2 regions of the Sinorhizobium sp. CCBAU 05631 genome follow, and region 1 is predicted to be linked to the other one. Evidence: predicted binding sites of a transcription regulator. Region 1 holds the regulator's gene; the other holds the start of a gene.
What was found. The regulator LexA, encoded in region 1, represses DNA repair genes until DNA is damaged. The targets are predictions, from matches to a motif close to TGTTCNNNNTGTGTTCNG.
Positions count from the first base shown of each region.

Region 2: the regulator LexA is predicted to act here: its motif matches at 2,473-2,490, upstream of dinB (DNA polymerase IV).

Region 1 covers NZ_CP023063.1:1,473,062-1,477,478, forward strand. The annotation lists gene SS05631_RS07370 (DUF6538 domain-containing protein) at 1-41, opposite strand, end outside; tRNA gene SS05631_RS07375 (tRNA-Asn) at 211-285, opposite strand; gene SS05631_RS07380 (hypothetical protein) at 427-714, shown strand; gene SS05631_RS07385 (YrbL family protein) at 915-1,703, shown strand; tRNA gene SS05631_RS07390 (tRNA-Cys) at 1,922-1,995, opposite strand; gene lexA (transcriptional repressor LexA) at 2,261-2,971, opposite strand; gene SS05631_RS31345 (hypothetical protein) at 3,206-3,373, opposite strand; tRNA gene SS05631_RS07405 (tRNA-Ala) at 3,686-3,761, opposite strand; gene SS05631_RS07410 (sugar phosphate isomerase/epimerase) at 3,849-4,417, opposite strand, start outside.
Region 2 covers NZ_CP023064.1:290,189-294,605, reverse strand. The annotation lists gene ligD (DNA ligase D) at 1-2,313, opposite strand, end outside; gene dinB (DNA polymerase IV) at 2,542-3,639, shown strand; partial or broken gene SS05631_RS20910 (3'-5' exonuclease) at 3,930-4,417, opposite strand, start outside.

The DNA of each region.
Region 1 (4,417 bases):
GGGTGCTTCACCACATATCGCGATAAGTCGACGGACCTCATTGCTGCCGGTGTCTCCGCTGCCCTGTAGTCCAAAATGTAGCCAAAATGTACCCAAAATTGCAAGCAGGCAGCGAGCCATTCGGGCCTTTATGCGTTTACATGATCGTGTAAGCCATTGAAAACACTGCAAGAAAAAAGCCCCGCACCGTGAGGTGCAGGGCTTTGAAACTGGCTCCCCGGGCCGGATTCGAACCGGCGACCTATCGATTAACAGTCGAGTGCTCTACCGCTGAGCTACCAGGGATCATCTGCGCCGCAGAAGTGAGGCTGCTAATACAAATGCTTTTCCGATTTGCCAAGCGATTTTTCAAAAAAAATCTTGGGCCGCGGTTGTCACCCTGTGGAGAAGGCACCAACTGTTGGGGAGTTGGATTAAAGAGGCATAATGGCGAACGGCGGCAAGAAGAGATATTTCGGCATCGATCCGCAAACACGTCAAATCGTGCTCGGCAACTGGCGAATTCGGCTGCCCGACTCGCCGGCCCTGCGCATCTTGATCGGGTCGCTGCTCGTCGTCTGTGGCCTGCTCGGTTTTCTGCCGGTTCTCGGTTTCTGGATGGTCCCGCTCGGCCTGCTCGTATTGTCGCATGACATCCCTGCAGTGCGCCGCGCCCGCCGGAAGCTCGCCGTCTGGTGGGCGCGTCGGCGCGGCACTGAGAACTCCGGGAAGTAGGCCGGGCACAGGCCTGCAGTTCCTCCCACTGGGAGGACGGCCGGAAGGTTGCTTTCACCCGTCGCTCCCTGTCACAGTGGCAAGACTGCAACTACCGCATACTATGTACGGTAGAGATAGCGCCGCCAAGCACGCCGCTCTTGAACTTTTCCCCCAGACACAGTTTTGTTACAAAACTGTCACAATCCGGGGTTCAGAAAATGTTCGACGACAGGATCGAACTTTCCGACTGGCGTGAATGCGCTGCCGGACATCAGCGCAGCATTTTCGAGAATCGTCTCCATCCGAGTGTTCTCATCAAGGTTCTGAAGCTGGGATCCAGAGAAGCAAGCGGCACACGCCAGTCAAAGAGGGCGTTTGCATTCCTCAACCAATTCAAACGTTTCGGGGCCTATCGAACGTTTCGGCGTGAAGTCGACGAATTCCTTGAGCAGGCGAGAAAGTTCTCCCTCGCGGACGCCATCGAACTGCCGATACCGAAGATATTCGGCTTCGCCCAGACCGAGTACGGCCTGGGGCTCGTGGTGGAAAAAATAACCAGACGCGATGGGAAGCTCGCGCCCACCCTCGCTCAGTTGGCGTTTTCGGGGCAGCTCACCGCCAGGCATCTCACGATGATCGACGAAATCTTCGAACGGTTTCGCCGCCTGCACATCGTCATGATGGATGTAAATCCCGGCAATTTCGTCGTTACCGATCGCCGCGGTTACGATGAACTCATCTGCGTCGATGGGACGGGAGAGAAGAGTTTCTTACGCATTTTCGCTCTCTGTCGCCGTGCGAACGACATCAAGCTCAGACGGATGCGTTCGAAGCTGCTGACGAAGCTGGCGAGAATATTGGAGCATCCAGCCGCGATAGACGGAGAACAATCTGTCCACGCCGCACTGATGCGGCATTCAAAGCCGACCGGCCGCTATCTGCGCTTGTCAACTGCCTCGCCGCATCCGGCGCTCTTGGCGGCGGTCTTGTCGAGCGTACCGGTCTAATCGCCTCAACAGCTAAAGCTCCGGGGCAGGTTCGCGCCAAGCTTATATGGCTCGGCAGGCGAAAAATGCCTCGATTCAACTTTGGGTCGCCGATCGACGGGCTATAAACATCGACCTGAGCTGTGGGAAAACCCTGGAGCAGATTGCTACCAGCCAAGGGCGTGGCACCGGATCGAGCACCTGATCTCGTGACGTAGAATCGGCAATTAGATGTGTAATGGAGGCCTCGCCCGGAATTGAACCGGGGTACAAGGATTTGCAGTCCTCTGCGTCACCACTCCGCCACGAGGCCTCTCGTGCTCGTAAAATCGAGCGATGGCGGGCGTTTAAAACGAATCCATGTGGAGCGCAAGAGGGAGACGTTCAAAAAAGACGCCCACAAACAGCTTTGAACAGGCCGGAATACGAGAGCGCTTCTTGCCGGTGGCATGGCGGACGCCGAGACCAATAAACGCCGGCCGCAGTAAGCGAGATCACGGAAGGCAAAGAGAACAGTTCTGTCGTCGCGACCGCGCGAAACGACCGCACACAGGATCGGCACAGGAACCCAAATCGGCCTAGTGATAGCGCCGGATCAGACCGACGAGTTTGCCCTGAATTTTCACGCGGTCGGGTCCGAAGATGCGCGTTTCGTAAGCCGGATTCGCCGCTTCCAGTGCGATCGATGCGCCCTTGCGGCGGAATCGCTTCAAGGTTGCCTCCTCGTCGTCGATCAGGGCGACGACGATGTCGCCCGGGCTGGCGGTGCTGGCGTTGCGGATGATCACCGTGTCGCCATCGAGAATGCCCGCCTCGATCATCGAATCGCCCTTGATTTCGAGGGCGTAGTGCTCGCCGCTGCCGATCATCTCGACCGGCACGGAAATCTCGTGCGTATTGTTCTGAATGGCCGAAATCGGCACGCCGGCGGCGATCCGGCCCATGACCGGCACTGTCATGGACGCGCTCTCGACCGGCGGCGTTGGCGCCGGCTTCGGTGCCGGGGGCTTGCCGAGGCTGCCCTCGATGACGCTCGGCGAGAAGCCGCGCCGCGGCTGGGCTGGGCTCGAATAGGCTTCCGGCAGCTTGATGACCTCGAGCGCTCGGGCCCGATTGGGTAGCCGGCGAATGAAACCGCGTTCTTCCAGCGCAGTGATCAGCCGGTGGATGCCCGATTTCGACGCAAGATCGAGCGCATCTTTCATCTCGTCGAAGGAGGGCGGGACCCCGGATTCCTTCATCCGTTCATGAATGAACAGAAGCAATTCCTGTTGCTTGCGGGTCAGCATGCGCGTCACTCCAGATTCGCGAAACAAATCAAGAACAGAAACTATCCGTTCCATATGTGTTCCGCAAGCACTTAATATTCCGTGAACTCATGCGTCGAGGCGCGTCCGCTATCAGGGCGGCACGGACGGTTTGTGGGTATCGATGGTGGTGAAGACTTGCGTGCGGCAAGCGTCACACAAAGGCGAGCGTTTGCTCACCTTTGACGACGCTGTGCATCGTCTTGACAAGCCGTCCTAGTAGGCGAGGCGCAGCCCGCCGGGGCTAAGAACGTCGAAGTCGGGTTCAGGGTAGGGGCCGTACCACTGGGTGTAGGTCGTGTTGCCCGTAGCGCCTGTCGTGGCGCATCCTGAAAGTGTGAGAAGAGCGATTAAGGCGGCGGCGATCAGAGATTTGAGAGGCATGGTAGTCCCCACTTGCGGGAGTTGCCGATATGCAATGATGCCAGGTGCTAAGTCTCTCTCAAATCAGGCTCTTTGGCAAGCGAGGGGCAAGGCGGGAAGACGGCACATCGGGTGGAAAACACCGCTCCCTCTGACTTCGGGTCGCTCGCTTCTTAACGGAATTCGCGTTCGCAATGGGTCTGCTGCGAATACAGTCTGAAGTGGTGGTCGTCCGAGGGTGACGAGCCACGTCGGATCGGCCCGCTACAGAGATGTCGCTGATGTCTTAGCGATGTTCTGTTACCTATGTCTCCGGGTCGGACAAAGGTCGTTTGGTGGAGTCGAAGGGAGTCGAACCCTCGACCTCCGCAGTGCGATTGCGGCGCTCTCCCAACTGAGCTACGACCCCAGCCGTTCATCTATATAGGCGGATTTGAGCGCCCGCGCCAGTCCCTCCCGGCGTCTCGCGTGGGGAGGATCGGGGCCGTCGTGGATGTCACTCGAGGAGAATTTGCTTGAGCGTCGCGGCGTCCTCGATGAAGGCGGCGGGATCGTCATTGGCGACGAATTCCAGCATTGCAAAGCGTCGCCCGGTCCAGCGCGATGCGGGGAGGGCCGTGAGGACGCTTCGCCAATAGTCGGATGCCGATGCCAGGGGAAAACGGTTGCGATTTCGATCCCAGGCGAAGACGTGGACATGAGATACATGCTGACCGATGCGGGCGACCTCTGCGAGCGCCTCGCCGAGCTCCAGCCCGGGCCGCGGCTGCCAATAGAGATAAACATTGTCGTGGGCGATCGCGTCGATCAGGCGGCTTGCCGAGTCGGTCGTGTCCGTCAGCGATTGCGGGTGATATTCCAGCGAGACGGTCACGCGGTGGCGCGCGGCTTCGGCGCCCATGTCGCGGATCGCCTTTGCGGCATCACGTCTTTCGCCTGCGCTGTAGTCCTTTGAATCGCGCCGGCGGGTGCCTGGCCAGATGCGGATATTCGAGGCACCGAGTGCAATCGCGCTCTCGAGCGCACGCCTGAATTCGATGAGGTCGTCAGTCGGTGGCGCGACAT
Region 2 (4,417 bases), on a different replicon from region 1:
CTCGCAAACGTCATGCGCGAAACCCTTGGCCTCCGTCCACGACAGAGGCTTGCGCTTATTCACAGTGAATGGCGTGACGACATGCAATCCCTTGCCGCCTGTGGTTTTGCAGAAGCTGACGAGGCCGAGCGCGTCGAGGCGATCCCGCATCTCGCGCGCGGCCGCGGTCACAGCAGCAAACGGCACGTCAGGACCAGGATCGAGATCGAACACCAGACGACCAGGCACTTCCGGCTTGCCGGGCTCGCAGTTCCACGGATGCAATTCGATACCGCCGATCTGGGCGATCGCCGCGAGCCCCTCGATCCGGTCGATCTGAAGGTAGGGCTTCTTGTCGCCGAAGACTTTCACCAGCTCGAGCAGGTTGGACGTGCCGGGCATCGCATGTCGCTGAAAAAATTGCTCGCCGCCAATGCCGTCCGGCGCCCGAATGATCGAGCAGGGCCTGCCCCTGACATGCTCGATGAGCCAGGTGCCGACAGCTTCATGATAGCGGGCAAGGTCCTCCTTTGTGACCGGTTCGCCATCGCCGGCGTCCGGCCAGAGCGCCTTGTCGGGACTGGAGATGAGGACGCCCATCACCTCTGCCTTCGCGCCTTTGCGGCGGACAGCCCTCGTCTTTGCGCTCGGCGCCGGCTCGGGTGTGTCTGTCTTGGTGGGTGTTGCCGGCCGTTCAGTCTCGACCTCCGCGGCTGGCTTGTCTTCGCGCAGACCCTTGAAGGCTGCCTGACGAACTAGGCCGTCGGCCGTCCAGTCGGCGAACTCGATCTCGGCAACGAGCTCCGGTTTCAGCCAGGTGACTTCCTTCTCCTTTTTCGGCGCACCGATCCCGGTGAAGGGTGACTTCGATGTTTCCAACGCCTTCAGCTTGGGGACGAACCGCTCGACCTTCTCGGCGCCGAAGCCCGTGCCGACCCGGCCGACGTAGACGAAGTGATCGCCGCGGTGAACGCCGACCAGAAGAGATCGAAACTTGCCGTTGGTCCTGGCATAGCCACCGATCACCACCTCATGACCAGCCCGGCATTTCGACTTTGCCCAGGTATCGGTGCGGCCCGACTGATAGGGCGCATCCATCTGCTTGGAGACGATACCTTCGAGCGACAGCTTGCAGGCGGAGCGCAGCACCGCGTCACCGCCGGATTCGAAGTGTTCGACGTAGCGGATATGCGGATCATCGCTCCCGGCAGCGAGGAAGTCTTCGAGCCGCTTCTTCCGCTCGATCAATCGCATCGACCTCAAGTCCTCGCCGCCACCGAAGAGCAGGTCGAAGGCGAAGTAGACAAGGTTAGCGGTCTTGCCTTCCGAGAGCGCGGCCTGGAGTGCTGCGAAATCGGGTGCACCATTGTCGTCCAGGGCGCAGATTTCGCCATCGATGATGCAATCGGGCAATTCGGATGCAGCATCGGCGATCTCTGGATATTTCGCGGTCCAGTCGAGACCCTTGCGCGTCTTCAGCGTCACCTTGCCCTGGGCGACGCGCATCTGGATCCGATAACCGTCGAACTTGATCTCATGCAGCCAGTCGTCGCCGGCCGGCGGCCGCGCAAGCGTCTCGCAGAGCTGCGGCGCGACGAAGCCCGGCAGGTCGACTGTCGTGGAAGTCGCGATATTCTTGCGCGATCTCTTCTTGCGCTCGTCAGCCGCCAGACCGTGCTTGCTGTCCCAGACGGCATCCGCTTCTACATCCGCATTCGCCATCATGAACGGTCGTGGCTTGCGGCCCTTGCCTTCCGCGATCTGCTCCATGCCGCGGCCGGAGGCGACGGAAGTCGCGTTCTCCTCGAGGATCGCCGCGCCGTTCTCCTCAACCGAATGTTCGTCACGATGCTTGATCAGCAGCCAGTTGGTCCGTTTGCCGCCATCGCGATCGTTGCGCATCCGAACTAGGACGAAGCTGCCATGCAGCCGCTTGCCAAGAAGCGTGAACTTGAAGTCGCCCTTCCTCAGGGCCTCTTCAGGTGACTTCCTACCCTCCGGCTCCCAGTAGCCGCGATCCCATAGCATGACCGTGCCGCCGCCATATTGACCCTTGGGGATCGTGCCTTCGAAGTCGCCGTAGTCGAGCGGGTGATCCTCGACCTCGACAGCGAGCCGCTTGTCACTAGGATCGAGCGATGGCCCCCTGGTCACTGCCCAGGATTTGAACACGCCGTCGAGCTCGAGCCTGAGGTCATAGTGAAGCCGCGTGGCGTCGTGCTTCTGGATCACGAAGCGGCGGCGGTTCGATGGCTTGACCTGCGCCTTACCGCTCGGTTCGCTGGTCTTCTTGAAATCGCGTTTGGCGCGGTATTTCGAAAGATTGTCAGCCATTAGTTTCGCGGACCCTTCCAGTCGTACGAGGAGCGGCGCCGGCGTCTGCCTCCCGATCGTCGATGTTCACAGATGACAACGCGGCCGGCGGTCCGTAGTTTCGCGGGGCGCGCGTGGGTCAGGTCGGTCGAACAGTTGATATCGCGGTAAAGGCTGGTATGTTCCCTATTTGTTTCGGCGCAGATCCTCCGGTAATGCGCCGATCCCCTCGCCATCGCTGAAGCCGTCATGAACGACATAAGCCCCACCCCCATTCGCAAAATCGTCCATGTGGACATGGATGCTTTTTATGCGTCGGTCGAGCAGCGCGATAACCCCGATTTACGCGGAAAGCCTATAGCCGTCGGAGGCTCCGCCGCGCGTGGCGTGGTCGCTGCGGCGAGCTACGAGGCGCGCGCCTATGGCGTTCATTCGGCAATGCCGTCGGTCACCGCCAAGCGAAAGTGCCCGGACCTGATTTTCGTGCCGCCGCGCTTCGACGTCTACAAGGCGGTGTCCCAGCAGATACGGGAGATCTTTGCGGAATACACGCCGATGATCGAGCCGCTATCGCTTGACGAGGCTTATCTTGATGTTACCGAGAACCTGAAAGGCATGGACATCGCCACCGAGATCGCGCTGGAGATCCGTGCCAAGATCAAGGCCGTCACCGGCCTCAACGCGTCGGCCGGCATCTCCTACAACAAGTTCCTCGCCAAGATGGCAAGCGACCTCAACAAACCCAACGGCCAGGCAGTGATCACGCCGAAGAACGGACCGGCCTTCGTCGAGGCCCTCCCCGTCAAGAAATTCCATGGGGTCGGGCCGGCGACTGCGGAGCGCATGCGGAAATATGGCATCGAGACCGGACTCGATCTCAAGGAGAAGACGCTTGAATTCCTGGTGGAGCATTTCGGGAAGTCGGGTCCGTATTTCTATGGCATCGCCCGCGGCATCGATGAGCGCCAGGTGAAGCCCAACCGGATCCGCAAGTCCGTGGGCGCGGAGGATACCTTCGTCGAGGACATCAATGATCTCGATCTGGCGACCGCGGAACTGAAACCGCTCGCAGAGAAGGTCTGGCGCTATTGCGAGGCGCAAGGCATCAGCGGCAAGACGGTCACCGTGAAAATCAAATACTCGGACTTCACCTTGGCGACGCGGAGCCGGACCGGGTCAGCAGCGTTTGCGGGCATTCCTGAAATCCTTGCTGCGGCGTCGGACCTCTTGGCAACCGTCTATCCATTCAAGCGACCTGTGAGGCTGCTCGGTGTCGCGCTTTCAACGCTGACGGCCTCCGAAATCAGTGATGCGCAATCACAGTCCCAACTTGACCTCGGACTCTGACGGGCATCGCCCCGAAATAAAAAAGCCTGCCGCGGGAGGAGGTGCGGCAGGCTTTCCTAAAAGAACCGAACAGCGACTTGGGAGGAGGAGTGCCGCTGTTCCAACAGACGTCCTACTGGGAGGAGGAGTGGGCCGTCTGAAATTCGAAGCGTTGCGGGAGGAGGAGCATCGCTTCGGTGAAAATGATCATAGTGCGACAAGCGCCGTCCGCCAGAGTTTATGCTGCACTGCAGGTATGCATCAGCCGCAACAGTCTTTGGGACACATGCGTTACAGCCATCAGGCCCTAACCGATCGAAAGCAGTGAGGTACTTGGTTGGTGGGTCTGCCTCAGGGTATCGATAGATTTCGGACCTGAGATACCGCAGTTCGCCTTCCAGTTCCGGTTCATTGACCTCGATCCACCAGGATTTCGGGCGCACGTCGCTCCCGTCCGACCACCGGTAACCGCGGGTCTTGAGGTGATCCTTCATGTCGAAGGGGCTGTTCTCGGCAAAAATGCGCACCCGTGAGCGCTGACTTGTGCTGTAGAGCTCCGCAAATGCTGTCGTGGAGTGGGAAGCTGTTTCCCGAGCGAGTGCTTCCAGCGGAGCAAAGCAGTCGTCGACCGCTCCATGGCCATCATGAAAGAAGCGAGCCTGGCCAAGCAGTTAGCCGAGTTTCGTTCCCTCGAATCCACGTGAGGACCAGTCGATCTCGGAGTTGGAACAGGCCTATGCCTTGCCTGAAAAAGTCAACGAAAAAGCATCGCAAAACGGGCGGTCAAACCCGCGTTATG